Regions from separate parts of the Mesorhizobium sp. CO1-1-11 genome, predicted to be linked through region 1. Evidence: riboswitches for the same ligand, from Rfam matches in the RefSeq annotation. Region 1 holds a riboswitch; the other holds the start of a gene.

The links. A riboswitch is a leader RNA that binds a small molecule or an ion and turns the genes downstream of it on or off. The one in region 1 is predicted to bind S-adenosylmethionine.
Region 2: linked by a shared signal. The riboswitch ahead of metX (homoserine O-acetyltransferase MetX) and the one ahead of LB554_RS14340 (O-succinylhomoserine sulfhydrylase) in region 1 are both predicted to bind S-adenosylmethionine.

What each region holds. Positions count from the first base shown of each region.
Region 1 is NZ_JAIUHE010000011.1:11-14,994, forward strand. It holds gene LB554_RS14335 (2'-deoxycytidine 5'-triphosphate deaminase) at 141-1,235, opposite strand; SAM riboswitch at 1,395-1,472, shown strand; gene LB554_RS14340 (O-succinylhomoserine sulfhydrylase) at 1,529-2,719, shown strand; gene LB554_RS14345 (ceramide glucosyltransferase) at 2,750-3,901, opposite strand; gene apaG (Co2+/Mg2+ efflux protein ApaG) at 4,121-4,513, shown strand; gene LB554_RS14355 (Hsp33 family molecular chaperone) at 4,588-5,619, opposite strand; gene argF (ornithine carbamoyltransferase) at 5,767-6,678, opposite strand; gene LB554_RS14365 (aspartate aminotransferase family protein) at 6,695-7,894, opposite strand; gene LB554_RS14370 (GcrA family cell cycle regulator) at 8,251-8,769, shown strand; gene LB554_RS14375 (magnesium and cobalt transport protein CorA) at 8,841-9,848, opposite strand; gene phoU (phosphate signaling complex protein PhoU) at 9,946-10,671, opposite strand; gene LB554_RS14385 (ATP-binding protein) at 10,786-12,051, opposite strand; gene ppk2 (polyphosphate kinase 2) at 12,208-13,116, shown strand; gene LB554_RS14395 (enoyl-CoA hydratase-related protein) at 13,191-13,940, opposite strand; gene LB554_RS14400 (acyl-homoserine-lactone synthase) at 13,937-14,575, opposite strand; gene LB554_RS14405 (helix-turn-helix transcriptional regulator) at 14,674-14,984, opposite strand, start outside.
Region 2 is NZ_JAIUHE010000019.1:27,815-42,798, reverse strand. It holds gene LB554_RS21770 (aldo/keto reductase) at 1-564, opposite strand, end outside; gene LB554_RS21765 (gamma-glutamylcyclotransferase) at 688-1,209, opposite strand; gene LB554_RS21760 (DUF2125 domain-containing protein) at 1,345-2,343, shown strand; partial or broken gene LB554_RS21755 (sugar kinase) at 2,347-3,278, shown strand; gene LB554_RS21750 (prephenate/arogenate dehydrogenase family protein) at 3,275-4,210, opposite strand; gene hisC (histidinol-phosphate transaminase) at 4,234-5,343, opposite strand; SAM riboswitch at 5,481-5,558, shown strand; gene metX (homoserine O-acetyltransferase MetX) at 5,676-6,845, shown strand; gene metW (methionine biosynthesis protein MetW) at 6,966-7,580, shown strand; gene LB554_RS21730 (glycosyltransferase family 2 protein) at 7,864-8,799, shown strand; gene LB554_RS21725 (ABC transporter ATP-binding protein/permease) at 8,922-10,745, opposite strand; gene LB554_RS21720 (class I SAM-dependent methyltransferase) at 10,883-11,668, opposite strand; gene gloB (hydroxyacylglutathione hydrolase) at 11,858-12,625, shown strand; gene LB554_RS21710 (cupin domain-containing protein) at 12,642-13,070, shown strand; gene LB554_RS21705 (lysoplasmalogenase family protein) at 13,067-13,741, opposite strand; gene LB554_RS21700 (DMT family transporter) at 13,738-14,670, opposite strand; gene LB554_RS21695 (DUF3108 domain-containing protein) at 14,714-14,984, opposite strand, start outside.

The sequences.
Region 1 (14,984 bases):
CATCTTGAATCACAAATCCAACCGAGCGGGAATCCCTTCCGATTCTATCAAGCGATGAACCGCTCTAGCAATAGGTTTCAGTCACGCCTTCGTCCCTGCCGGGCATCTCTCCCACAAGAGCGAGGTCGGCAGCTTCGACTTTAGCGCACGGCGCGGAAATGCTTCGACAGCTTCAGGCCCTGCGCCTGGTAGTTCGAGCCGAGATCGGTGCCGTAGAGCGCCTGCGGTCGCTTCAGCATATGCTCGTAGACCAGCCGGCCGACGATCTGGCCGTGGTCGAGGATGAACGGCACTTCGTGGCTGCGCACTTCGAGCACCGCCCGGCTGCCGGTGCCGCCGGCCGCCGAATGGCCGAAACCCGGATCGAAAAAGCCGGCATAGTGGACGCGAAACTCGCCGACCAGCGGATCGAACGGCGTCATCTCGGCGGCGTAGAGCGGCGGCACATGCACCGCCTCCTGGCTGACGAGGATGTAGAACTCGTCGGGATCGAGCACCAGTTCGCCGGCGCGGCTCTTGTGGATCGGCTCCCAGAAGTCGAGGACATCCTGCGCGGCGCGCTTGTCGACATCGACGAGGCCGGTGTGGTGCTTGCCGCGATAGCCGACCAGCCCATCCTTGTCGCCATTGAGGTCGATCGACAGCGCGATGCCGCCGCCGGAAATGTTCGGTGGCTCCGTGGCGACCAGCATCTCGGCACGATGCAGTTCATGCAACTCGGCTTCCGAGAGCAGCGCGTTGCCGGTGCGAAAGCGGATTTGAGACAGGCGCGAACCCGTGCGCGCGATGATCGGAAAGGTGCGCGGGCTGACCTCGAGATAGAGCGGACCGTTGTAGCCGGCGGCGATCTTATCGAACTCATGGCCCCGATCGGTCATGACGCGGGTGAAGATGTCGAGCCGCCCGGTCGAGCTCTTCGGATTGGCCGAGGCCGAAATGTCAGCCGGCAGGGCCAGACTTTCGAGCAGCGGCACAATATAGACGCAGCCGGTTTCGAGGACCGCGCCTTCGGTCAGACTGATCTCGTGCAGTTGCAGCCGATCGAGCTTTTCCGACACCTTGTGGTTGGGACCGGGCAGGAACGAGGCGCGAACCCGCCAGGCCTTTTCGCCCAATCTGAGATCAAGGCTCGCCGGCTGGATCTGGTCGGCATCAAGCGCGCGCGGCGACTTCAGCGCGCCGGACCGGAACAGCGCCGATATGTCCTGATCGGGAAGAATGCCTGTCTGCCGCAAAGTCTGGCTCCGCCCCAAGACTGGTCTCTTTCGTTTGCAGGTTCTTGTTTGTTGCAGGTTCTTGCCGCAAAACCGCGGGGCACTTCTGCGGAACCTGCCTTGGTACAAACGTCTTAATGAAGCCGGCAATTGACGCAAGCGTGGCGCGGGTCTAAAGGGTCGTTATCCCGTGGTGATTTGGCCGGTCGGCTTGCAGCCACGTTAAACAAGTCGCTAAAGGACCGTCGGGCCGCAAGGCCGTATGGACCGGTTGCGACTTTCGCGGCCGGTTTTTTTGTGTCTGGAACAAAGCGATGAGCACCAAGAAGCGCAACTGGAAACCTCAGACGGCACTCGTGCATGGCGGAACCCTGCGTTCCGGCTTCGGCGAAACCTCCGAGGCGATGTACCTGACCCAGGGCTATGTCTATCAGACGGCGCAGGCCGCCGAGGCCCGCTTCAAGGGCGAAGAGCCTGGTTTCATCTATTCGCGCTACGCCAACCCGACCGTCGACATGTTCGAAAAGCGCATGTGCGCGCTTGAAGGCGCCGAAGACGCGCGCGCCACGGCGTCGGGCATGGCGGCGGTGACGGCTGCCCTTCTGTGCAGCGTCAAGGCCGGCGACCACATCGTGGCCGCGCGCGCGCTGTTCGGCTCCTGCCGCTGGGTGGTCGAGACGCTGGCGCCGCGCTATGGCATCGAGGCGACCTTGGTCGACGGCACCGAGATCGCCAATTGGGAAAAGGCGGTCAGGCCGAACACCAAGCTGTTCTTCCTGGAAAGCCCGACCAACCCGACGCTCGAGGTCGTCGACATCGCCGCCGTCGCCTCGCTTGCCAATTCGATCGGCGCGCGGCTGGTCGTCGACAATGTCTTTGCCACGCCGCTGCAACAGAAGCCGTTGCAGCTTGGTGCGCACATCGTCGTCTACTCGGCCACGAAGCACATTGACGGCCAGGGCCGCTGCCTGGGCGGCGTCATCCTGTCGGACAAGAAGTGGATTGACGAGAACCTGCACGACTATTTCCGCCACACCGGTCCCAGCCTGTCGCCGTTCAACGCCTGGACGCTGCTGAAGGGCCTGGAAACCTTGCCGCTGCGCGTGCGCCAGCAGACCGAGAGCGCCGGCAGGATCGCCGACTTCCTGGCCGGGCAGCCGCAGATCGCCCGCGTCATCTATCCCGGCCGCGCCGACCACCCGCAGGCCGATATCGTCAAGAAGCAGATGTCGGGTGGCTCGACGCTGATCTGCCTCGACGTCAAGGGCGGCAAGCCGGCGGCCTTCGCCCTGCAGAACGCCCTCGACATCGTGCTGATCTCGAACAATCTGGGCGATGCCAAGAGCCTGATCACCCATCCGGCGACGACCACCCACAAGAACCTCAGCGATGAGGCCCGCGCCGAACTCGGCATCGGGCCCGGTACGCTCAGGCTGTCGGTCGGCCTGGAGGATACGGACGATCTGCTGGAAGATATCGCGCAAGCCTTGAAGGCCGCCAAATAGGTTTCGTCCAGGCAGCGTCGTCAGCAGCGATCAAGCGCTCGATGGCGTCTCCTCCAGTTCCGCCGTCTTGGTGCGGATGGTCATGGCGTTGCCGCGCCAGTCGACGGCGCCGCCGAGCCAGCCGCGCGCCCAGATGGCCGGGAGCATGACGTCCCGCGCGACCGTCGCCGCGATCATGCGCGTCGAGACGTGCCAACCCTTGGCCAGGGCCAGAGCGCATTCCGGAAGATAGAACGCCGCCAGCACGGCAATCGCGGTCGCCCAGAGACTAATGCCGGCGCTCGCCGCGGCAATCAGCGCAAGAACCAGCGGGACCGCCGCACCAGTCAGGATCTCGGGCGCGAAGAACAGCGGGAAAGTGACGCGGCGCAGGCGCGCCCAGCGGGCCTGGCGCGACCAGATCTCGCCAAACGTGCGCTGGCCGAGCGGCTGCTCGAAGGGGGCGGCAACGAGGTTGACACGCAGGCCGAGGCCGTTCACCAGCTTGGTCGCGGCGGCGTCCTCGGCGATCTCGGCGGCCAGCGCGCGTATGCCGCCATTGGCGTCCAGCATCGGCTTGTTCCACAGCATGCTCTTGCCCTGCGCGAAGCCGAGGCCGAGCGCCGCGCCGGCATACTGCCAGCGGGCCTGCAATGTGTTGAGGAAGGCGCATTCGACGTCGGCCCAGAAACCATCTGGCCTGGAGCCGATCGGCGTCGAGCAGACAAGGCCGGTACCGTGCTGCCACGCCGCCATCATGTGCTCGACATAGTCCCTCGGCATCAGAACGTTGGAATCGGCAAGAATGACCCAGTCGTGGCGCGCCGCTTCCCAGCCTTTGACGCAGTTGTTGAGCTTTGGATTGGCACTGACACGGTCGTCGCCGATCAACAGCCGGGCCGGCACCTGCGGAAACCGGGCAATCGCCCTGTTTATCAGTTTGACCACCGGGTCGTCGGCATGGGCGACGCAGAAGATCAGTTCGTAGCGTGGCCAGTCGAGCGCGAAGGCGCGTTCCAGCGTCTCATGTGTGAATGGCTCGACGCCGCGCGACGGGACGACAATCGACACCGCCGGCGATCTGCCCGCCGGCGGGGCAATCGTGGTGCGCCGTTTCAGCTGTGAAGCGGCAAGCAGGATGCTGGCAGCGTTTGAGAGGATGAGTGCGGTCGAAAGCGAGGCGGATATGAGAGTGAGTTCCATCGAGATCTGGTCACTCCGGAAGTCGGCCCGCGTCGCGGCCGTTTTCAACAGTTCGACAGAGGGCCGAGTCGCCCGGTTCGCGCACACCACCATTGTCGTGTGTCACTTAAATGACATTCTTTGCCGGCACCTGCGTTTCAATCCCAGGCGCGACAAGACGCGCACGTTGACCTGCTCACCGCGAGCGTCGAAAGTCGTCGGATTGTTTTGGAGCCGCTCATGTACCGCGCCGTGACGCGCAACATCGAAGTGCAGGTCAGGCCGTTCTATCTGGAGGATCGTTCAGATCCCCAGGAGAACCGCTACGTCTGGGGCTATCAGATAACGATCGACAACCAGTCTGACGAGTTCGTGCAGCTTCTGTCGCGCTATTGGCACATCACCGATGGTGCCGGCCGGGTCGAGGAGGTCCGCGGGCCGGGCGTTGTCGGCGACCAGCCGGAACTCAATCCCGGCGACAGCTATCAGTACACGTCCGGCTGCCCGCTCTCGACACCCTCCGGGATCATGGTCGGACGCTACACGATGCGCAACAAGCGCGGCGAGACGTTCGACATCGCCATCCCGGCCTTCTCGCTCGATCTGCCGGGGACAAGGCGCACGGTGAACTGAGGGCCGACGGTCGCGTCGCCCCTCATCCGCCCTTCGGGCACCTTCTCCCCGCGGAACGGAGAGAAGGAAAGGCTTTACTGAGCCGCAAACTCGGCTGGATCGAAGTCGTACTGCGTCGAGCAGAATTCGCAGGCGACATGGATGCCGCCATCCTCGGTGCTGTCCTTGATCTCCTGCGCTGAGAAGCCTTCGAGGATGCCACGGATCTTGTCGCGGGAGCATGAGCACTGGTCGGCCACGGGAACGCCGCCGAAGACGCGCACGCCATGCTCATGGAACAGACGATAGAGCAGCCGCTCGGCGCCGATGGTCGGGTCGATCAATTCGGTCGGCTCGATGGTGCCGAGCAAGGCCAGGAGTTCCTGCCAGGAATTATCGGCCGGATCGTGGACTCCCTCGCGCGGATCGCCGTCCCCACCCGGCAGGTCCGGAATGCGCATGCGCTCGGGCGATTGCGGCAGGAACTGCGCCAGGATGCCGCCGGCGCGCCATTGCTCGCGCGCGCCGCCGATCCCGGGCGTCAGCAGCTTGGCGACCGAGAGCCTGATATCGGTCGGGATCTGTTCCGACTGACGGAAATAGGTGCGCGCCGCGTCTTCCAGCGTTTCGCCGTCGAGTTGGACGATGCCTTGGTAGCGCTGAGTATGGGCGCCCTGGTCGATGGTCAGCGCCAGCACGCCGCTGCCAAGCAGCGTCTGCTGGGACGTCTCGCCTGCCGCGACCAGTGCTTCGAGCCGATCCGCATCGAAGCGTGCATAGGCACGCAGTGCCGAGGGCGTGGAGAAGTCCGCGACCAGCATGTCGACAGGCCCGTCGGTGCGGGTCTGCAGGATGAACTTGCCTTCGAATTTGAGCGAGGTGCCGAGCAGAACGGTCAGCACACAGGCTTCCGCCAGCAGGCGGGCGACCGGCTCGGGATAATCGTGGCGGCCAAGGATGGCGTCGAGCATCGGCCCAAGCTGGACCGTGCGGCCGCGCACGTCGAGCGGACCGACCTCGAAGGGAACGACGTGATCGTCGCCGGCGTAGCCGAACTCGCCGAGTTTGGGGTGATGTTCAGTCACTTGATGGCTTTCCAACATGACAAAGCTCCAGGGCGCGGCCATGCGGCCCTGGTGGGCACATGCGTCCAAACGCGCTTGATTTGCGTGATGCGGCGCAGATAGGCATCGCGCCGCCGCAGATCAAGCGCCTGGGCATTTCAGGCGCCTGGGCATTTCGGGCGCCCAAGACACTTCAAGCACCAAGACACTCTAAGCACCGAGGCACCAGGCAAGCACTGCCTTCTGGGCATGGAGCCGGTTCTCGGCCTCGTCGAAGACCACCGAATGCGGCCCGTCGATGACCTCGTCGGTCACTTCCTCGCCGCGATGGGCCGGCAGGCAGTGCATGAACAATGCATCCGGCTTGGCCTTGGCCATCAGCGCCGCGTTGACCTGATAGGGCGAGAAGACATTGTGCCCGCGAGCACGGTGTTCCTGTCCCATCGACACCCAGCAATCGGTGACGATGCAGTCGGCCTGGTCGACGGCTTCCTCGGGCGAGCGGGTGAAATGCAGCTTGCCGCCATGCGCCTTGGACCAGTCGACATGCTTCTGCGCCGGTTCGCTGCCTTCGGGCACGGCGACGTTGAGATTGAATCGGAACCGTGCCGAGGCCTCGAGCAGCGAGTGCAGCACATTGTTGCCGTCGCCGGTCCAGGCAATCGTCTTGCCGGCCACCGGACCGCGGTGCTCCTCGAAAGTCATGATGTCGGCCATCAGCTGGCAAGGGTGGGTGTCGTCGGTCAGGCCGTTGATCACCGGAACGGTAGCATTCTCGGTCAGCTCCAGCAGCCGCTCATGAGAGGTGGTGCGGATCATGATCGCATCGACATAGCGCGACAGCACCTTGGCGGTGTCGGCGATCGTCTCGGAGCGGCCGAGCTGCATCTCGGTGCCGGTCAGCATGATGGTCTCGCCGCCGAGCTGGCGCATGCCGACGTCGAAAGAAACGCGCGTGCGCGTCGACGGCTTGTCGAAGATCATGGCCAGCACCTTGCCTTCGAGCGGCTTGCTCCGCTCGCCGGCCTTGAGACGCGCCTTTCGCGTCACCGCATCATCCAGCATGAAGCGCAGATCGCCTTCGGAAACGGTGGAAAGATCGGTGAAATGGCGAACTGACATCAGGAATGGTTCCGGATTACTTCGCGGCGGCGGAGGCGATCGCCTCCGACAGGCCCTTGGCGCCGGCGCGGATGCGGTTGAGCGCTTCGTGAATCTCGGCGTCGGTGACGGTGAGCGGTGGCAGCAGGCGAATGACGTTGTCGCCGGCCGGAACGGCCAGCAAATGCTGGTCGCGCAGCGCCATGTTCACCTTGCCGTTGGGCATCGCGCATTTGAGGCCGAGCATCAGCCCGGTGCCCCTGATATCCTCGACAATTTCGGGGAATTCGTCGGCTATCGAGGCTAGCCCCTGCTTCATCAGCAGCGCCTTGCGCTGGACATCCTCCAGGAAGCCGTCTTCCAGCACGACGTCGAGCACGGCGTTGCCGACCGCCATTGCCAGCGGATTGCCGCCGAATGTGGTGCCGTGCACGCCAGCGGTCATGCCGACGGCCGCCTCGTCGGTGGCAAGGCAGGCGCCCATCGGGAAGCCGCCGCCAATGCCCTTGGCGATTGCCATGATGTCGGGCGTCACCGCGGACCACTCATGCGCGAACAGCTTGCCGGTACGGCCAATGCCGCATTGGACCTCGTCGTATATCAACAACAGGCCGTGCTGTTCGCAGAGCTGCCGCAGCCGCTTGAGCGACTGTGTCGGTACCGGGCGGATACCGCCCTCGCCTTGCACCGGCTCGATCAGGATCGCGGCGGTCTCGGGCGTGATCGCCTTCTCGGCGGCATCGATGTCGTCGAAGCCAACCTGGTCGAAGCCTTCGACCTTGGGTCCGAAGCCTTCGAGATATTTGTACTGGCCGCCTGCCGCGATGGTCGCCAGCGTGCGGCCATGGAAGGCGCCCTCGAAGGTGATGATGCGGAAGCGCTCGGGATTGCCCTTGACGAAATGGTAGCGCCGCGCCGTCTTGATCGCGCATTCCAGCGCCTCGGCGCCGGAATTGGTGAAGAACACCTTGTCGGCGAAGGTGGCATCGACCAGCCGCTCGCCAAGCCTGCTCTGCCCCGGGATTTCATAGAGATTGGAGACGTGCCAGAGTTTCGCCGCCTGCTCGGTGAGGGCCGCGACCAGGTGCGGATGGCCATGGCCAAGCGAATTGACCGCGATGCCGCCGGCGAAATCGAGATATCGCTCGCCCTTGTCGGTGACCAGCCAAGTGCCTTCCCCATGGTCGAAGGCCAGGGGTGCGCGAGCAAAGGTCTCGTAAAGCGCCGAACCGCTCATTATATGCGTCTCCGGTACCGGAAAATCAAAAAAGCCGCCAAAGCGGCGGCCTTCTGCGGCTTATCGTGTTTTTCGGCCATGAAGTCAACGAAAACGTCGCGTAGTGGCGCGCGGCAAGCCCCCCGACGCAACGCCGGCTCATGAGCGACCGGGCAAGTTGGGGAAAACCGAAAAAACCGATTCGTGTTGCACTTGGGACTCTTGTCACCGAGTCAGCGCATAGAGTAGTTGTAGTCAAGAAATAACTAGATTTCGTGCGGCGGACCTAATCACCAGATATATGTGGTGTCTGCCCTAGCAGTGGTGCTGGGTCGGGAATGGATTCTGATTGCCGCACGCTTATGAGGAGCGCGGTCATGAACTGGACTGACGAGCGGGTAGAACTCTTGAGAAAACTGTGGTCGGAGGGTCTGAGCGCAAGCCAGATTGCTGCGCAGCTTGGAGGGGTCAGCCGCAATGCCGTCATCGGCAAGGTGCACCGGCTGAAGCTGTCGGGTCGCGGTCGCGCAACGGCGACGCCGGCACGCCAGAAGAAGGCGACGCAGGGATCGACCGTCCAGAAATCGGTGGCGCGCGCCGCAAGCACGGCACGCCACGTCACGACTTCGATCGGCGCGACGGCCCTTCAGACGCAATTCGACGCCGAACCGGTGGCGCGGCACTACATCCGTCCGGTCGAGAACGTCGTGGTGCCGATCTCACGGCATCTGCAGCTCGTCGAACTGACCGAGCGCACCTGCAAATGGCCGAACGGCGATCCACTTTCGGAGGACTTCAATTTCTGCGGCAACGAAGCCGCTGAAACTGGTCCCTACTGTAAATACCATGCCCGCGTGGCGTTCCAGCCGGCGGCGGAGCGGCGGCGGAATAGATAAGCGGTGAGTACTGAGTAGTGAGGAAACAAGCGCTCCCACCAACCACTACTGACTACTGACTACCGACTTCCTCACAGCCAGCCGTTCTTCCTGAAGCGCCAATAAAGGAAGCAGCAGATAAGCGCGATGGTGGCCAGCACCATCGGATAGCCATATGCCATCTTCAGCTCCGGCATGTCGGTAAAGTTCATGCCGTAGATGCCGGCGAATGCGGTTGGCACGGCCAGGATGGCCGCCCATGAGGCGAGTTTCTTGGAGATCGCCGTTTCCTGGCTTTGACCGACCAGAAGACTGGCTTCGAAGGCAAAGGCCAGCACCTCGCGCAGACTGTCGATCTTCTCCTGGACAGTACGGATGTGGTCCGTCACGTCGCGGAACAGCGGGTGCATGGCCGAATGGATCTGCGGCAGGTCGGCGCTGGTCAGCCGGCGACAGACTTCCACCAAGGGCAATGCCGCGTTGCGCAGGCGCAGGAGGTCGCGGCGCAGCATGTAGAGGCGTTCGATATCGGGTCCGGTCATCGGCTTCAACAGGACCTTGTCCTCGATCGCCTCGACCTCGTCCTCGATCTGCTCGAGCACGGGCATGTAATTGTCGACGATGAAGTCGAGAATGGCATAGAGGACGAAGTCCTCCCCCTTGGCCAGCGAGTGCGGGCAGCTTTCCCAGTGCTGCCGCACGGCGGCATAGGATGTCGAAGGACCGTGCCTGACGCTGACGATATAGCCTGAGCCGACAAACAGATGTGTCTCGCCGAAGGTGACGCGCCCGTCGATCAGCTGCGCCGTGCGGGCGACGATGAACAGCGCATCGCCATATTGCTCGATCTTTGGCCGCTGGTGCGGATGCTCGGCATCCTCGATCGCCAGTTCATGCAGATGAAACTGCGCCTTGACGCGCAGCAGGAGGTCGCGGTCAGGCTCAAGCAGCCCGATCCAGACGACATGTCCCGATTTCTTGGCCCATTCGCCGGCTTCCTCGATCGGAATATCGGCGATACGGCGCCCGGCGGTATAGACGCCGCAGGCGATGATGCCCGATGTCGGCGGCGAGGCCTTGAACTCCCGGACATATTCCATCGCAGCCTCCCGAAAGCGTTGCCTTCCCTGGGGAACCAGCAAGCTTATCTCGGGATAGTCTACCGCAATATGATCAAGCGTTCGAGAGGATGTGCGTTCACTTCACCGGCAGCGCCTCGGGGAGGCCGATCTTGTCGGTCTTGTCGCCTTTCGGCCGGTCGGCGGGCATCTGGTCGCCGGTGACGATGTAATAGATGGTCTCGGCGATGTTGGTGGCGTGATCGCCGATCCGCTCGATATTCTTGGCGCAGAACAGCAGATGCGTACAGGGCGTGATGTTGCGCGGATCTTCCATCATGTAGGTCAGCAATTCGCGAAACAGCGACGTGTACATGGCATCGATCTGGTCGTCACGGTCGCGCACGAAGCCGATCTTGTCGACCGAGCGCGACGCATAGACGTCGAGGACTTCCTTCAGCTGGGTCAGCGCCAAATTGGCCAGAGCCTCCAGGCCGCGAAACAGGCTGGTCGGCTGCCGGCCGTCGGTAACGGCAACCACCCGCTTGGCGACGTTCTTGCCGAGGTCGCCGACGCGCTCGAGGTCGGCCGAAATGCGGATGGCGCCGACGATCTCGCGCAGGTCAGTCGCCATCGGCTGACGCCTGGCGATGATGATGATCGCCTTGTCGTCGATCTCACGCTGTCCCTCGTCCAGGACGGCGTCGTCGCGAATGACCTTCTGGGCCAGCCCCGGATCGGCATTGACCAGGGCGGCGACCGCCTGCTCGACCATGCGCTCGGCGTGCCCACCCATCGCGGCGATGCGCTTCGAAAGATATTTCAGTTCCTCGTCATAGGCGCTGACAATGTGAACGGACTGCATGGATGAAATGCCTTCCCACGGGATCTTGTCTTTGAGTCGTTTCCTCGAATCCCCGCTGATACGCTAACGGGATGACAGAAAAAAGAAACGGCCCCGTGGAAAACTAGGGCAGTATCAGTGCGCCGGCAAATGGACCGAGAAGGCGGCGCCCTTGCCGACCTCGGACCTGATCGTCAGCCTGGCGTTGTGACGTGTCAGGATGTGCTTGACGATCGACAGGCCAAGCCCCGTGCCCTTCTGGGTCCGGCTGGTCTCGACATCGATACGATAGAAGCGCTCGGTGATGCGCGGTATGTGCTCCTCGGGGATGCCGGGACCAAAATCCCTGATGGTGACGTCGATGCCGGGTTCGGAACCATCATCGCCGCGCGCGATCGACACCACGACACGACCGCCCGACTGGCCGTATTTGCAGGCATTTTCCAAAAGGTTCTCGAACACCTGGAACAGCTCGTCGCGATCGCCCGGCACATCGAGCGGCCCCTTGGCGAAATCGCGCTCGATGGCGACATTGTTTTCGCGGGCGAGCGGGCCGAGCGAATCGATGACGCTGTCGACGGTCTGGCGCAGATCGACTTCGGTTCCCGGCTTGAGATAGGGCTTCATCTCCAATCGCGACAGAGACAGGAGGTCGTCGATCAGGCGGGCCATGCGGCCGGTCTGGTTCTGCATGATCTGGAGGAACTGCTCGCGCGCCGCCGGATCGTTGCGGGCCGGTCCGCGCAGCGTTTCGATGAAGCCCGCGATCGAAGCCAGCGGGGTGCGCAATTCGTGACTGGCATTGGCGATGAAGTCGGCGCGCATGCGGTCGATACGCCGCGCCTCGCTCTGGTCCTTGAAAACCAGCACATAAAGATCGGTGCCATGCCCGACCGAGGATGCGCTGACCCGGTAGGCCCGTTCGACAGGCAGCTTCTCCGTGTAGTCGACGACATCCGAGGCGACAGTGCCCGACAGCACACTGTCCAGCAGCGCCTGCATTTCCGGCGCCCGGAATTTCAGCGGCAGCGATATGCCGGGCGCGATGCCGCCAAAGGCGGCAAAGGCGGCGGCGTTGGCGTGGACGATGGTGGCGGCGTGGTCGAAGATGATGAGCGGGTCGGCCACGGCGGCCGCCAGATATTCACCGGACAGGCGCTGCAAGCCAATCGCCTCGATCGCCGCGGCGTTCCCCGCGGAATGGCGGGCGCCGGTGACCGGCAATATTGCCGCGGCCGGCAGCAGGAGCAGCGCCGGCACCAGCACGTAGGCGGAAAAGCCCGCGAAGCCAAAGGCGATCAGAACCGCCACGACACCGGCCGCAAGCAGCCAGCGGCTGTGCCACAGCCGAGCGGCCACAGCTTGCCCCGTGCTCTTCTGCTCTGCGCCCAGCTCGGTCATTCGCGCGCCCAGCCTCCACCGGTCAGACGGCGGCGAAAACTTCCGCTGGACCGCAAATCAAAAGTGCTACAGCCTCCTTTGCGCGTCCAAACGGAGGCGCGGTGCTGTAGTGGCTCCCAATAGCATGAGTCCAGACACTTAAAAGGGTTCGTCTGCATGAAAAAAGCCAACGACAATTCGGTCACTCCAACCTCGGGCCCGCTGAAAATCAGGATCGGCGGCAAGGAACGGGAGTTCGATATCGAGAATCCCGAGCTTCCGGACTGGGTCGAGGAGAACAAGCTGACCGCGGGCGGATATCCTTACGACAAGAAGATGAAGAGCGAGGAGTATGACGAGACGCTCGAGAAATTGCAGATAGAGCTCGTCAAGGCGCAGGCATGGCTGCAGGCGACCGGCAAGCGGATGATGGCGCTGTTCGAGGGTCGTGACGCGGCCGGCAAGGGCGGCACGATATTCGTGCTGCGCCAGTATCTTAACCCACGCACGGCGCGCAACGTCGCGCTGACCAAGCCAACCCCGACGGAACTGGGGCAATGGTACTACCAGCGCTACGCCGACCATTTCCCGACAGCGGGCGAATTCGTCACCTTCGACCGCTCCTGGTACAATCGTGCCGGCGTCGAGCCGGTGATGGGTTTTTGCACCCCCGAACAGCACGAGAAGTTTCTCGACGAGACGCCTCATTTCGAGCGCATGATCGTCAATGACGGCATCTATTTCTTCAAATTCTGGCTGAACATCGGCCGGGAGACGCAGCTCGAGCGCTTTCACGATCGCCGCTACAGTCCGCTGAAGAGCTGGAAATTCTCGCCGATCGACATTGCCGGCATCACCAAGTGGGACGATTACACCAAGGCACGCGACACCATGTTCGAGCGCACCCACAAGGAGTTCGCGCCATGGATGATCGTGCGGGCCAACGACAAGCGCCGCGCGCGGCTGGCGGTGATGCGCCGCATCCTGCTGTCGCTGCCCTACGAGGGGCGCGATCTCGACGCTATCGGCAAGGAAGATAAGAAGATCATCGGCGAAGGGCCGTCATTCCTGGGCAAGCAGGACTGACACTTTTGGCGCCGCGCGGCCAGAAAGGCAGCGCGGCGCGGTTGATGCAGGTCCTTTCTCTCGGCCTTTTCGACTCAGGCCGCCAGACGCGCGATCCGCTGCAACCGTCGCAACGTGGCGTCGTCCTGCAGCGCCTGCTGGAACAGCGATATCTCCTCATCGATGCGCTCGCAAAGCGCGGCGGTGTTCCCCTTGAGCAGGCCGCGTGTCTGCAGCAAAGCGGCAACCGGCTTTTTGGCGAGCTGCCTGGCTCGGCCAAGCGCCGCTTCCTCGACGCTGCCTTCCGCGACGATCTCGGCAACGAGGCCGAGCGCTCTGGCGTCTTCGGCAACAAGCGTGTCGCCGAGACAGAAGAAGCGGAAAGCACCGGCATAGCCGAGTTTCTGCGGCGCCAGGATGCTGGTTGCCGCGTCCGGCACCAGGCCGAAATCGACGAACGGCACCCGGAAGGTGCTTTTTTCAGATGCGATCACCATGTCGCAATGGAACAGGATGGTGCAGCCGACGCCGACGGCATCGCCGTCGACACAGGCCAGGATCGGCTTTGGAAACGTCGCCAGCATGCGGAACATGTCGGTGACGGCGGCGATCAGCTTCTGGTGCTTGGCGGCATCCAGGAATTCGGAAAAGTCACCACCAAGGCAGAAGCAGCCGGCCAGGCCGCGCAGCACGACAACCCGCACCTCGTCATTCTCGGCGGCTTCATGGAACGTCCCGGCAAGGCTCTCATAGGCCCTCCGGTCGAGCACCGGCCGGCCGTCGTTCGACGACACGGTGACGATCAGTGTGTGGTTGCGCAGTTCGGGTTGCGGGTGCGCGTTCATGACGCCCTCCTTTGACCGAACATGTCGGGATATCCCCTGGCCAGGACGGGTGCATGATGATTGCGGCGCGAACGCACCACGTCCAGCGTGTGCTCGTTGAAGGTGAGCAGCGTCGCCACGACCTGCTGGTTGCCATAGGTGCGCTGATAACCGAGCGGCGTCGCCAGGAAGTGCAGTTGCAATGCGCGCAGCACCCACATCGGCTCGAACTCGATGATCACCTTGTCGACGCCGCGCTTCAGACCCCACTCGACGAAACCGGCTATCAATTCCGTGCCGACGGTCGAGACGCCGCGACGCCCATCGCGAAAACCCGGAGCCACCGCATAGCGGGTCAACTCCCAGATGTTGGGACCCGCCGGCGGCGTTCCTTCGGAGAGATCGGTCAACACCTCGGTCAACAAATGCGGCCGTGTGGTCGGCAACATCCTCTGATAGCCCGCGACTTCATTGCCCCTGATGACGATCTGATGCACCGCCTCGTCATGATCGAACTGGTCGACTTCAAATCCGTCGGGGCGCCGAAGGTCCTCCCATCCCATCTCCTCGACGAATATCCGGTAGCGCAGCCGATGGACGGCCTCCCAAAGGTCGGGACGTTCCATCAATTCCTTGGTCGTAAGACAAAAAAGCATTCCGTAGTCTCCTGTGGTTCAGGGGAAGATACGGCCGTGCTTCGATGCGAAAATTGCGTGATCACGTAGGCAAGAAGTTCTAGGCCTGCACGGCCGACCTAGCTAATGTAGCCGCGCCTTATCGCCTCGGCGACTGCCTGGACCCGGTTGACGGCACCGAGTTTGCTTTTGGCGTTAAGAAGATGTTTCTCCGAGGTGTGCTCGGAGATGCCGAGGATTTGGGAAATCTCCCATTCGGACTTGCCGACGGCAGCCCATTGCAGGCATTCGCGTTCGCGCGGCGTCAGCTCGATGTGATCGATCGTCGTGGTCGCCATGGTGTGGAGTTGCATGGCGCGGCCGACGGCATAGGTCGAGACCAGGGAGACCAGGCCGAACTCGGCCGCCGACAGTTCCACGGCCTCGCCCC
Region 2 (14,984 bases), on a different contig from region 1:
ATAGAGATTGTATTCCGGCTGCAGCACCTCATAGCGCGGCAGGCCGCGCAGGCTTGCCACGTCAAGTGCCGCGCGCAACTGGCCGGCGTCGAGGTTGGAACAGCCGGCATAGCGGATCTTGCCCTTGGCGAGCAGTTTCTCATAGGCGCCGAGGGTTTCCTCATAGGGCGTGGTCGGATCCGGCCAGTGCGACAGGTAAAGGTCGATGAATTCGGTCTGCAGCCGCTTCAGCGATGCATCGACAGCCTTTTCGATATAGGCGGCCGACAGGTCCTTGTGGCCCTGCCCCATGTCTGAGCCGACCTTGGTGACCACCACGACCTTGTCGCGATTGCCACGATCCTTCATCCATTTGCCGATGATGGTTTCCGATTCACCGCCCTTGTTGCCGGGAACCCAGCGCGAATAGGCGTCGGCCGTGTCGATGGCATTGAGGCCAGCACCGACAAAGCGATCGAGCAGATCGAAAGAAGTCTTCTCGTCGGCGGTCCAGCCGAAGACATTGCCACCCAGAACCAGCGGCGCGATGGAAAGGTCGGTGCGACCGAGACGGCGTTTCTGCAAGACGGATCTCCGTGGTGATTGGGACCGGGCGGATGCCGCCCGCTGGCTGGGTTCGGAGCCTAACCTAGGTCTTGCCGCATCGAGGTCAAAGGCCTGGCCACCCTTTTCCGCGGAGCCAGCGCTTCACAAAGTCGCTATCCGGTGCGCCACATCCTCCAGCCAGTGGTCGCGAATCTCGAGCGGTTCCAGATGCTTCAGCGTGCTCAGCACATAATCCTCGTTGTCGCCGGATCGGCCGACCGCGCCGCGCACCACGGCCGCCGCATCCGCCGCGTCCAGCGCGCCCGCATATTGCTCATGCTTGCGGTCGACGATGTAGGCCACGGCTTCCACCGTGCCACCGCCGTCGAGGCGAACCTTGAGCATCCGCTCGACATAGACGCTGGTGACGAGTTCGCGCTCGCGCAGATAGGCAATGACCTCGTCGCGCAATTCGCCAGGGACGCGGTACGCAAGGCCGACGCAGGAGCCGCCATGGTCGAGGCCAAGCACCAGTCCGGGCCGCTGGCGCGTGCCGCGATGCACGAAGGAATAGACGCAGAGCGAGCGGCGATAGCCATGCAGGCGGGCGCGTCGTGTCTCGACATGAGCGAAACCCGGCCGCCAGATCAGCGAACCGTAGCCGAACACCCAAAAATCGCCCATATCACCGCGCCTGATTGCAAAAAGAATGGCAGCACCGCACCGGTAACCGGTGTTTTTTCCATCCGTCTCTGTCTACCTAGTGTTCGGAACCTGAGAATCCGTCCACACCATCCATGCGTTAATGAGAGCCAAAGCATGACGTCAAGTGACGAACGCCAACCGGGTAACCGTCGCCGCCTGTGGTGGCTTGCCGCGTTCATCCTCGTGCTGTTCGCCATTTACAGCGCCGGCTGGTTCTATCTGGCCAACAGGGTCCGGTCCGAGGCCGACAAGGCGGTTGCCACGCTCAACAAGAGCGGCATCGAGGCCGGTTGCGCCAACCTCCAGGTCGGTGGCTATCCACTGAGCTTTGCCGTCTCTTGCGACAACCTCGCCTACGAGGACGACGCCAAGAGCATTGCCGCCTCGGCCGGCTCCTTCAACGCCGTCGCCCAGATCGTCCAGCCCTTGTCGCCTGTTGCCAATCTACGCGGTCCGCTCCGGACCTCGGTCCCCGGCATGATGCCGCTCTGGATCGACTGGGACAATCTGCAGGCCAACGTCAAATTGTGGTACCCGCTGCCCCGGCGTGTAGCGCTGCAGGCCGAGGGCCTGTCGGGCCAGACCGACCCGGCCGACGACACCGATCCGGTGGAACTGTTCAGTGCCGGCAAGGCGTCAGGCCAATTGCAGCCCAACAACGGCGATCTCGATTATGTCGGCAGCTTTGGCGATCTCGAGATCGATGCCGACGCGATCGGCGGGCGGGTGTTGCCGGCGCTCGATGCCAGCGGCGACGTGACACTGAAGAACGGCGTGGCGCTGATCGGCACGCAGGTGAAAAGCCTGCGCGGCCAGCGGATCGAAATCCGCAACCTCGATCTGTCGTCCGGCACGGCGCGCGTCACCGTTTCCGGGCCGCTGTCAGTCGATGCCGAGGGTCTCGTCGACGCCGACCTGATGATCAGGATCAAGGATCCCAAGGCGGTGGCATCTATTCTTGCCGGCGCCATACCCGAGCAGAAGAATGCGATCGAGCAGGGTTTTGGCGCCCTGGCGCTGCTTGGCAGCGAACCGTCCATGCCGCTGAAAGTGGTCAAGGGCAAGGCTTCCCTCGGCTTCATTCCGCTGGGCAAGATCAAGCCGGTCAACTAACGGATGGCGGGGCCGGCAAAGCTGCTGAGCGTCGGCGCACTGACGCTTGACACCATTCTTCGTGTCGAATCACTGCCCACGCATCAGGGAAAATTCATCGCCTCGGACGGCATCCAGATCGCCTCGGGCATGGCGACGAGCGCGGCCTGCGCCGCGCATCGCCTGGGTGCCGAGGTGTCGCTATGGGCTAGCGCCGGCGACGATCCGGTCGGCGATCTGCTGATTGCCGGGATAGAGGCCGAGGGCGTCGATTGCAGCCATGTACGCCGCGTCAGCGGCGCCCGCTCGGCACTGGCCTCGATCCTGGTCGATGCGCATGGCGAGCGGATCATCGTGCCTTTCTACGACGCGCGCGCGCAGGCCGATCCCGAGGTTTTGCCGTTCACCGACATAACGGCATTCGACGCCGTACTGGCCGACGTGCGCTGGCCGGGCGCCGCGGCGCTTGCCTTAAGGCGGCGCGCGCCGCCGGCCGCCCAGCCATACTCGATGCCGATACCGCGCCCCTGGCGGTACTGGAGCGATTATTGCCGCTCGCCTCGCACATCGTCGCCTCGGAGCCGGCGGTCCGCATCATATGCGGCCACGCGCTGGATCTGGAGACCGCCTGCACCGATTTGGCGTCCCGCACCGATGCGTTCGTCGCGGTCACCGGCGGCGCGGCGGGTACCTGGTGGTTCGACCGAAGCGCCGGATCATCCCGCCATGTCGAGGCACCGAGGGTCAAGGCGGTCGACACGCTGGCCGCCGGCGATGTCTTTCATGGCGCCTTTGCCGTCGGGCTGGCGGAAGCCATGGCGGTCGAGCACGCACTGCGCTTTGCCAGCGCGGCCGCCGCGCTCAAGTGCCTGCGCTTCGGCGGCCGGCTGGGCGCGCCGGATCGGGCGGAGACGCTCGCCATGATGGCAACCGCCTGGCCGGTTGAAATCACCTAGCTCTTTGCCGGATGCTCGACCGCCTGGCGGCCAAAATCGGGCGCGTCGATATCCTGGCCCGCCTCGATGATCGAGCGGCGCACGGCGCGGGTGCGGGTGAACAGGTCGAAGAGCTTGTCGCCGTCGCCCCAGCGGATGGCGCGCTGCAGGAACGCCAGGTCTTCCGAGAACCGCGCCAACATTTCCAGGATGGCATCCTTGTTGTGCAGGCACACGTCCCGCCACATGGTCGGATCGGAGGCAGCCAGACGCGTGAAATCGCGAAAACCGGAGGCGGAATATTTGATCACTTCCGTCTTGGTCACCGATTCCAGATCGTCGGCGGTGCCGACGATGTTGTAGGCGATGATGTGCGGCAGATGCGAGACGATGGCCAGCGTCATGTCGTGATGCTGCGGGTCCATCGTGTCGATGTTGGCGCCGCAGCGGCGCCAGAATTCCGACAGCCGTTCCAGCGCTTCCGGATCGGTGCCCGGCACCGGCGTGAAGATGCACCAGCGGTTGTCGAACAGGTCGGCAAACCCGGCATCCGGGCCGGATTTTTCGGTGCCCGCCAGCGGATGGCCAGGAATGAAATGGACGCCTTCAGGCACATGCGGCTGCATCTGCGCGATGACCGAGGCCTTGGTCGAGCCGACATCGGTGAGGATCGCCCCCTTTTTCAGCGCCGGCGCGATTTCCTCCGCTACAGCGCCGGATGAGCCGACCGGCACCGAGACAACGACCAGATCGGCATCACGCACCGCGTCCCCGGCATCGATGGTGTAGGAATCGCCAAGGCCCAGTTCCTCGGCTCGCTTGAGCGTTGCCGCACTGCGCGTCGAGATGGCGACATGGCGAGCCAAGCCCTCGCGTCGGATGACGCGGGCCAGAGACGAGCCGATCAGGCCGATACCGACCAGCGCGATCTTTTCGAACATCGGTGATGCCATGGTGTTCCAGCTCTTTAGACGTTCTAGCTTTTCAGGAATGTCGTGAGCGCGGCGACAACGCCGCGATTGGCCTCTTCAGTGCCGACGGTCATGCGAAGCGCGTTGGGAAAGCCGTAACCTGAAACGCGCCGCAGAATATAGCCGCGCGCGCTCAGATAATCGTCAGCCGCCGCCGCGGAATGCTTCTGATCGTCGGGAAAATGAATGAGCAGGAAATTGCCGACGCTCGGCGTCACGCGCAGCCCGAGCCCGGTCATTTCGCCGCTCAGCCAGGTGAGCCAGGTCTCGTTATGCGCCACGCTGCGCTCGACATGGGCACGGTCGCGGATCGCGGCGATGCCAGCCTCGATCGCAGTCGCATTGACGTTGAAGGGGCCGCGTACACGATTGATGGCGTCGACGATATGCAGGGGACCATACATCCAGCCGATGCGCGCGCCGCCGAGCCCGATCTTGGAGAAGGTGCGGGTCATCACCACGTTCTCGGCGCTGCCGGCCAGCTCGATGCCGGCTTCGTAGTCGTTGCGGCGGACATATTCGGCGTAGGCCGCGTCGAGCACCAGGAGCACGTTTCCCGGCAGTCCGGCATGAAGGCGGCGCACCTCCTGGAACGGCACATAGGTGCCGGTCGGGTTGTTGGGATTGGCCAGGAACACGATTTTCGTGCGCGGCGTGACGGCCGCCAGCATCGCGTCGATGTCGGCGCGCTCGTCGGTCTCCTTGACCACGACCGGGGTGGCACCTGCCGACTGGATGTAGATCTTGTAGACCATGAAGGCGTGTTCGGTGAACATAGCCTCGTCGCCGGGCGCGAGATAGGTCTGCGCCAACAGGCCGAGGATCTCGTCCGACCCGTTGGAGCAGATGATGTTTTGCGCGTTGAGGCCATGCACCTCGGCGATAGCCTCGCGCAACCGCTTGGCGCTGCCGTCGGGATAGATGTCGAGTTTGCCGGCGACCTCGCGCGCGGCCTCGATCGCCTTCGGCGAAGGCCCAAGCGGATTCTCGTTCGACGACAGCTTGTAGACCTTGGCCACACCGGCGGCCGCCGAGCTTTTGCCGGGCACATAGGCCTCTATGTCCATGATGCCCGCGCGCGGAGTTGGACGTGCCTGATCCGGTGTCTGGTTCATATCTTGCAAAATCCGTCGAAAACGCCTCCATCCGGAGGCCGCTGCGGAAATACAAGCCATGGCACGCAATGTCGAGAGGTGGCAGTGGTGCCAGCCGCCGCCATTGACGGCGAGGCAGGCGGGTTCTAAAAAGACGATGACAGTTCCGTGGTGATTTGGCCGGTCGGCTTGCAGCCACGTTAAACAATTCGCTAAAGGGCCGTTTGCGTGACGTAACCGGCTTTGCGAAGGCAATGCCGGTTTTTTGTTGTCCGCGACCGGCCGGACGGACGCATCGGCGGCGGAGATCGGCAACGATTTCCACGAGCGCACGGTGCAGCAAGAGAGACGTGATGGCCGCTCTGCGTGCAGGAAAGACCAACAACGAGGCCGACCAACCGTCGAGCCCGGTGTTGCGTTTCGGACCCGACAAGCCGCTCAAGCTCGACGCCGGCACGCTGCTGTCGCCGTTCCAGATCGCCTACCAGACCTATGGCACGCTGAACGATGCCCGCTCCAATGCCATCCTCGTCTGCCACGCGCTGACCGGCGACCAGCATGTCGCCAGCACCAATCCGGTAACCGGCAAGCCCGGTTGGTGGGAAGTGCTGATCGGACCGGGCAGGATCATCGATACCAGCCGTTTCTTCGTCATCTGCTCCAATGTCATCGGCGGCTGCTTGGGTTCCACCGGTCCGGCCTCTACCAACCCGGCCACGGGTAAACCCTATGGCCTCGACCTGCCGGTCATCACCATCCGCGACATGGTGCGCGCGCAGCAGATGCTGATCGACCATTTCGGCATCGAGAAACTGTTCTGCGTGCTCGGCGGCTCGATGGGCGGCATGCAGGTTCTGGAATGGGCGTCGAGCTATCCCGAGCGCGTGTTCTCGGCGCTGCCGATCGCCACCGGGGCGCGCCATTCGTCACAGAACATCGCCTTCCACGAAGTCGGGAGGCAGGCCGTGATGGCGGATCCGGACTGGCATGGCGGCAAATATTTCGAACACGGCAAGCGCCCGGAGAAAGGGCTGGCGGTGGCGCGCATGGCCGCCCACATCACCTATCTGTCCGAAGCCGCCCTGCACCGCAAATTCGGACGCAATTTGCAGGACCGCGAAGCGCTGACCTTCGGCTTCGATGCCGACTTCCAGATCGAGAGCTATCTGCGCCACCAGGGCATGACCTTCGTCGACCGCTTCGATGCCAACTCCTATCTCTACATGACGCGGTCGATGGATTATTTCGACCTCGCCGCCGATCATGGCGGCCGGCTGGCCGACGCCTTCGCCGGCACGAAAACCCGCTTTTGCCTGGTGTCCTTCACATCGGACTGGCTGTTCCCGACAGAAGAGAGCCGCTCCATCGTCCACGCACTCAACGCCGCCGGCGCCTCGGTATCCTTCGTCGAGATCGAGACCGATCGCGGCCACGACGCCTTCCTGCTCGACGAGCCGGAACTGTTTGCCGCCATCAACGGCTTCATCGGCTCGGCCGCGCGCGCCAGGGGGCTCAGCGCATGACCCCGAAAAGTTGCAGACGTTCGGATCAAGGTCATGCGCCAAACAGGACGGCGAAGCCATGACCCCGAAAAGTTGCAGACGTTTCGGACCAAGGTCACGCGCCGTCCACCAGGCGAAGCCATGAGCGTCAACGGCAGCCAACGCGTCGACCTCGAGGTCGTCGCCAACCTCATCCCGCCGCAATCGCGTGTGCTCGACGTCGGCTCGGGCGACGGCTCATTGCTCGAATTGCTGCAGGACACCAAGCAGGTCGACGGTCGCGGACTCGAGCTGTCGCAGCGTGGCGTCAACGAATGCGTGGCGCGCGGTCTCAGTGTCATCCAGGGCGACGCCGACACCGATCTCGAATTCTATCCCGACAAGGGCTTTGACTTCGTTGTCCTGTCGCAGACCCTGCAGGCCACCCGCAACCCGAAGCTGGTGCTCGACGAGCTGCTCAGGATCGGCAACCGGGCAATCGTGTCTTTCCCCAATTTCGGTCACTGGCGGGTGCGCCTGTCGCTGTTCGTCAAGGGCCGCATGCCTGTGACCAGCGACCTGCCCTATTCCTGGTACGACACGCCCAACATCCACTTCTGCACGATCCGAGACTTCGTCAATTTGTGCGAAGAGCTTGGCGCGACAGTGGAGAAGGCGACCGCGCTCGACGCCAACGGCCAGAAGATCGGCCTGTCGATGCCATGGTGGTTCTGGAATTTCTTTGGCCAACAAGCAGTGTTCCTGCTGAAGCGATAATGAAATGGGCGACGCCCGCAGGCGCGACTGCCAATCCTTGAGGGTGGCCGCGCGTCTTTCAGCGGGTGCGAAAGTGTTGCAGTTGAAGCGCCATGAGCTGGAATTCATCATGCCTGGTCGGTCGAACGACGGCACGACGGGGTGACATGGCAGGTTGTTTTTTGTAGCGTCGCACCGAATCCGATGAGGCCCATCCAGGGGGAAGTCCGATCCATTTAGCCATCCCGATGATCAAAGGACCTGGCGCGAAGGGTGTTTACGCGCTGGAGGCGGCCGACGTGATATGATCGGGAAGACCGAACAGGCTCCCCTCATCACGGTGATCACGCCGACTCACAACCGGCGCGAAACGGTGCTCCGCGCCGTCGAAAGCGTGCTTTCCCAGAGCATGCCGCGATTTGAACATATCGTCGTCGACGATGGTTCGACGGACGGGACCGAGGCGGCGCTCGCCCGCATCCATGACCCCCGGCTGATCTATGTCGGCGCGAAGTGGCGCGGCGCCAATGCCGCCAGGAATGCCGGCATCGAGCTAGCCCGGGCGCCCGTGGTGACTTTTCTTGATTCGGACGATCTCTTCCTGCCACACCGGCTCGAACGGACGCTGGCATGGTTCGACGACAATCCAGCGCTCGAAGTCCTGCTCTCCTCATATGTCTCGGTGAAGGGTGGCCGCGGCACCGCCTGCGTCAACCGCGGCGCTTTCCTGAACCCGCCAATGCTGGAGCGGGCGGTGGTTGCGCAGACGGCCTTCATAGCCGGATCGGCTATAACGGCCAGGCGCGAGGCTTTGCTGGCCATCGGCGGCTATGACAGCGACATTCCCCGGATGCAGGACCGCGAGCTTCTGCTGCGCTTCGCACAGCGCTTCGGCGCGCAATTATCGGAAGATATCGACTGGACGAAGCACAATTCGCAGAATTCGATTTCAGGCCGCAGGGACGGCTATGTCGAAGCCTACGCGATCCTGATGAGTAAGCATCCGCACATCGCTCGCTCCTACCCCCATGTCCCTCCCTTTATGATCACGCGGCAGATCATCGCCGATATTCTCCGGGGGCGAATACCACAGGCATTTGCGGGATACATGGCCAACCGCTCTTCTGACGCGCTTGGTTATTCATTGCCGGAACTGATCAACGGTTATCTCCACGGCCGCCGCTGGCGGCGCGACCTCTACGACGAAGTTCGTGGCAAGTTTGGAATTCCACCGGCCTGACCGGCGACAGCTCAGCGATCGAGCACGGCGCGTTGCAGGGCGCATTCCTTCTCGTCCCGCAGCGAGATGCCGACCGCAGGGCCTTGGCGGCCAGGCAACGGGCCGCAACGGGGGAAAAACTGCTACTTCCTGTGGTGGAGGCTTGCCGCGGCTGGCGGCGGCTCGATGGCACCCGCCCTGACGTGGGCAGGTTTCAGCGCGGGCGCGTCGGAATCCTTAACGATCGTCAGGGAACGCGGGAAGAACTGATTGTTGTGCTGGCCGCGCCCGATGTTGATGATCGCGGCGCCGGGCAGGCGCTTCTCCAGCAGCGACAGCACGCGCCGCAGCGAGGGTCCGTCGAACGCATCCATGGCTTCGTCGATGATCACCCATTTTGGCTGTCGCAAGGCGAGCCTGGCCACGCCCAGCAATCGCTGTTCGTCATCGCCCAACTCATGGTCCCAGCGTCCGACGCGGTCGAGCGACGACGACAGCCGTCCAAGACCGACCTCGGCAAGCACCGCTGAAATGTCGGCGTCGTTCGCCGGCGCATGCCCGTTCGGGTGATTGAGGACCTCGCGCAGCGTGCCGGCCGGCAAATAGGGCACACGCGGCACGAAGATGATGGTTTCCCCCGCCGGCAGGCCGATCCGCCCGCTGCCCCACGGCCACAGCCCGGCAATGGCGCGGAAGAACAGCGTCTTGCCGGCGCCCGGTTCACCGGTGATCATGACGCGCTCGCCGGCATGGATTTCGACATGCTGGTCGGCGAGCTTGGTGCATCCGTCCGGCGATGCCACCTGAAGCTTCTCGAACGTCAGGTTGCCATTGGCGTTGTCGGCGAATTCGATGCGCTTCTCCTTGTCGTGCAGCACATCGGTTTCATCGAGCGCGATGCGGAAGTCGGCGACACGCATCAGCGTGGCGCGCCAGTCGGCAATGCTGCCGATGTTGTTGATGAACCAACGCAGGGAGGAGTGGACCTGGTTGAAGGCCCCGACCGCCATCATCAGCCCGCCAAAGCTGATATCCCCCGAGAAATAGACCGGCGAGGCGACCAGGATCGGCGCCACGACCGTGATCCAGCCATAGGTATCGGTTACCCAGGACAGATTGATCTGGGCGGTGTAGATGCGCCGCATGGCGCCCAGCACCGTGCCGAGGTCGAGTTGCAGCCGTCGCTTGGCGTCATCCTCCCCACGGTACAGCGCGATGGCATCGACATTCTCGTTGACGCGCACCATCGAGGAGCGCAGCTCCGCTTCGCGCGTATAGCGGTCGCTGTTGAGGCTGATGAGCGGCCGCCCGACCAGCCAGCTCAGCCACGAGGCGGTACCGGCATAGAGGAACGCGGCCCAAACCATGTAGCCCGGTATCGCCAGCGACCAGCCGTTGACGTGGAAGACGAAGCCCGAAGACAGTTCCCACAGCACACCGACAAAGGACACGAGCAGGATGAACGACTGCAGCAGGCCGACACCAAGATCCGTCGACAGGTCCGAGAGATGCGCGGCATCCTGTTGCATGCGCTGGTCGGGATTGACGCCAATGGCGCCGGCATTGGCCAGCCGGAAGGCGCGCGCCGGCCGCATCCATTGGTCGATCAGGTCCAGCGTCAGCGCCTCGCGCAACTTCAGCCGGATCATCTGGTTGAGCCAGGTCTGGCCGATATTGAGCACCAGCAGTCCGCCCGCGATCATCGCAAAGACCATCAGCTGATGCAGGAAGGCCGCCATGTCGCGGCGCGCGAGGGCATCGTAGAAAGGCTGGTTCCAGCGGTTGAGCAAGACCTGGCCGATCGACGTCGCGATAATGACGCCCATGATGCCGAGCGACGTCCACAGCAACCACTTGCGAACCGGTGATCCGATCAGCGCCCGCTTGATCGTCACCACCTGATCGCGCAGGCTGCTGGCGACGGCGACCGGCTGAATGGTGGCCTGATTGTCCAATTGATCAGCCATGGCCGAGGTCCTTGCGTTCAGTAGCGAAGCTGAAACCGGATGAAGGGAGCCGACGGCGGCAGCCCCTCAACCACTCCGCGAGCCCAGCACGACAGATAGGTCGGAAAGACGCGGCGCGATGCAAGTTTCCATCGCGATCACGAAGGTGTCACTTGCCGGGGCGATGCCACACCCCTTGCCTCGGCCCGCCGGCCGAGCCGTGTCGCGCCATGCGGCGACAGCACCGGCACGAAGACGCGGCGGGACGCACGCTGGGCCACCGGCACGCCTTGATAGAGCCGTTTCTGCGCTTCGACGACAATGACGCCGGAAAAGATCGGCCACAGCCTCCGGCCGGCGCGCTCCAGCACATTGTGGAAGCGCATCATGAAACGCCGCCGCGATGGCGGGAAGAACAGCGCATCCGACCAGGCGGCGGGCGTGAAATTCGCCTCACGCAGCAATTCGGTGAGCTGCCCGCGTGAGAAGGGCCGCCCATTGCCGAACGGCGTATGTTCGAAGCGCGCCCAGACACCGCGCCGGTTTGGCACGACGATGACGACGCGCCCGGCCGGCGACAGCACCCGCCAGATCTCGTTCAGCGTTTCACGCGGGTTTTCGACGTGTTCGAGCGAATGGACGAGCAGCATGCGGTCGATGCAGGAATCGACCAGTGGCAGTTCCTCGTCGAACACCAGGGCCGTCGCCGTTGGCCCGGCCGCCGGCCAGACCACGGCGCCCTGGGTCGCCGGCATGAAGGCGAAGACCCGCTCGGCGTCGGTGCCGAAGCGTTCCAGCCAGGGCAAGGTATAGCCCAGGCCGACCAGCCGCTCATTGGGCACCGCGGCCCATATCGACGACAGCGCCATGGTGATCGAGCGCTCGGCGAACCGGCCGAGCGTTGTCGAATAGAAGGAACGAAGGTCGACGATGTCGGAATGCATGTCAGGGATGTAGCCGTGATGTCAGCCGGATTCAACAAAAGGCCAAAGCGGCCGGCACGGCGGATGTCAATTTGACATCCCAGGATAACATTCGCTTTGCTTGTCAACCGGGATGACATTCGCTTTCTCATCCGGGATGACATTCACGCAGCGGCGCCCTATGTCTGCGGCGGCAAATGGAGAAATGCGATGCCGGTCGAAATCGAACAGTTCATGTGCCGCACCGACAATTTCGGCGTGCTGGTGCATGACCCCGAAAGCGGCCAGACCGCGATTATCGACGCGCCCGAGGAAGCGCCGATCCTGGCCGCGATCAAGCGCACCGGCTGGACGCCGACGATGATCCTGACCACGCATCATCATATGGATCACGTCGAGGCCAATCTGGCGCTCAAGGAGCGCTTCAAGCTGCGCATCGTCGGCCCGGAGGCGGAAAAGGCCAAGATCCCCGGCATCGATGAAACCGTCGAAGAAGGCTCCGTCCTGCATCTCGGCCATGAGCGCATCGAAGTGATCGCCACGCCCGGGCATACCGCTGGCCATGTCTCCTACCATCTGCCGTTGTCGAAAGTGGCGTTCACCGCGGATACGTTGTTTGCGCTGGGTTGTGGACGGCTGTTCGAATGCAAGCCGCCGGTGATGTACGAATCGCTGCGGAAGCTCGCGGCCCTTCCCGCCGAGACGACAATCTATTGCGGCCACGAATACACGCTCGCCAATGCCCGTTTCGCGCTGAGCGTCGACCCCACCAATTCGGCGTTGAAGGAGCGCGCCGCGCGGATCGAGGCGCTGCGGGTCGACAACAAGCCGACGCTGCCGACGAGGATCGGCGAGGAACTGTCGACCAATCCCTTCCTGCGCTGGCACGATCCGGCAATCCGCAAGCATCTTGGCATGGAAAAGGCCGGGGATGCCGAGGTCTTCGCCGAGATCCGCAAGCGCAAGGACAATTTCTGATGCCAGCTTTCTGCCGATGACCAGTTCCGCGGAAATCATCGCAACACTCGCCCTGAAGCCGCATCCGGAAGGCGGCTGGTACGCGGAAACCTTTCGCGACGAAGCCGGCGGTGCGCGCGGCCATTCGACCGCCATCTATTTCCTGCTGGAACAGCATCAGGTTTCGGCCTGGCATCGGGTCAGGGACGCCGCCGAGCTTTGGCACTTTTATGCCGGCGCGCCTCTGGCGCTGTCGATGTGGGAAGAAAGCGGCGCCATTATCGAGCAGGTGCTCGGCATCGAGCTCGCGGCGGGTGAACGGCCGCAGATCGTCGTGCCGGCGGGCTGGTGGCAATCGGCGCGTACACTGGGCGAATGGACGCTGGTCGGCTGCACGGTGGCGCCGGGTTTTGATTTCGCCGCCTTCGAACTGGCCGAGCCGGGCTGGCAGCCGAAGCCGATTTAGCCCAGCAGGAATCCCAGCGTGATCGCCAGTTGGGCGGCGTAGTACAGAACCCACACGGTGAAACGCATCCAGGCGCGATGCTGCGAGACGGCGGCCACTAAAAATTTCTCCATGGCGAGCAGCCCGTCCGATGCCATGAACAGCACGGCGCCACCGATCACCCAGACATTGCTTGTCGTTAGCGCCGACATGCCCATCGCCAGGATCGCCACGACATAGACGGCAATCGGTATATGTAAGCCGGGACCAACGCGGGGCCAAAGCGCCGCCAGCATGACGATCGCGAACACCGCCATGGCCAGCGCGATCGCGCTGCGCCAGGGCTCGGCGCCAAGCAACTCCAATCCGGCACCGCTGCGCAGCAACAACGCGACATAGACGATGTGGGCGACGAGAAAACTGGCCAGTCCACCCAGAAAGGCTTTTTCGCCGTCGCGCGACAAGAAGGCATCGCCAATGGCGCTCAGCGCAAGGGCGGCGACCAGCAGCAGCGGCCCGCTTTGTATTGCGGCGAGTACGGCGAGCATCGCAACGGCAATTGTCTTTGCCGCCGAGCGGGCCAGCGTCGGCGGCATGCCAAGCGTGAAGGCATAGATCACCGCCGCCACCAGCGAAAAGATCAGCGTCGCATTGGCGTTGGCGTCGATGCCCCCAGCAAACGGCATCGTCATGCCCTGGCTTCGCCTTCGGATGCCCTGGCTCCGTCTTCGGATGCCCTGACTCCGCTCTCCGTGGCCGGCTTGCGCAGGAACAGCGATTTTGCCGCTAGCGCCGCGCCGCCGGTGATGAGCACACAGGCGGCCAGAATGCGCAGCGACGGTTCGGCGACGCCGGCCGCGATCAGCACCAGCGTCGACAGCAGCGGCGCCGCGTAACTCGCGGCACCCAGCACCTGGATGTTGCCGCGCTTGACACCGATGTCCCAGGCATAGAAGGCCGCGCCCACCGGCATCAGGCCGAGCCCGAGCACGGCCAGCCACTGGCCGGCGCCGTCAGGCAGAACCGTTTGTTCCAGCGCCAGGTGGCAGACGAGCGACAGCACGGCGGTTGCCGCGCAGAACCAGGTGACGATGCTGGTCGGCACCGACGGGAAACGTCGAGACAGCAAGGAATAGGACGACCATAGCAGGGCGCAGACGGCGGCCATGGCGTAACCGAAGGCGTAGCGCGCATCGAAAGCCAGGCCGCCGCCCTTGGTGACGATCAGCACGGTGCCGGCAAGGCCGAGCAGCGCGCCGACGACATGGTTCCAGGCCAGCTTCTCGCCCGGCATCAGCGCCGAGCCCAGCACGATCAGCAACGGCCAGAGATAGGCAATCAGGCTCGCCTCGACCGCCGGCGCGTTGCGCAGCGCGGTGAAGTAGAAGAAGTGGTAGCCGAAGAGGCCGGCAATGCCGATCACCCAGACCTGAGGAGGGATCTTTTGGCTCCTGTCGGTGGCCGGCATGAACAGTCGCGCGACAAACCCTACGCCTGTGCCGATCGAGAAGGTGATGGCCGACAACAGGAATGGCGGCACCTTGCCGGACGCATCCGTCAGCAACGCCAGCAATGCCCACATGGCGACCGCCGAAAAGCCGATCAGTGTTGCGCGCCTCATTTTGTCTCCAGTGGCGCGCCCGTTCTGTCCCCGGTGGCGTGCCTTATTGTACCGCTTCGAACCGTCTGGCGCTGATGGTCAAGGTGCCGATCTGCGTTCCGACCGTGGCGTGGATCGGCGCATATACGCCGGTTTGGCCGAGCGGTGCAAACGTCACCATCATGCGGCTTTTGTTCTTGAGATAATTGAGCGCCTTGCGGCCCTTGCGATAACCCGCCACCGGCTCGAAACCCATCTGGCAGGTGACGGTGTCGCCCTTGTAGCCCGGCACCGAGATCGTTCCTTTCGAGGCGTAGGTCAGCGTCAGGTCGGCG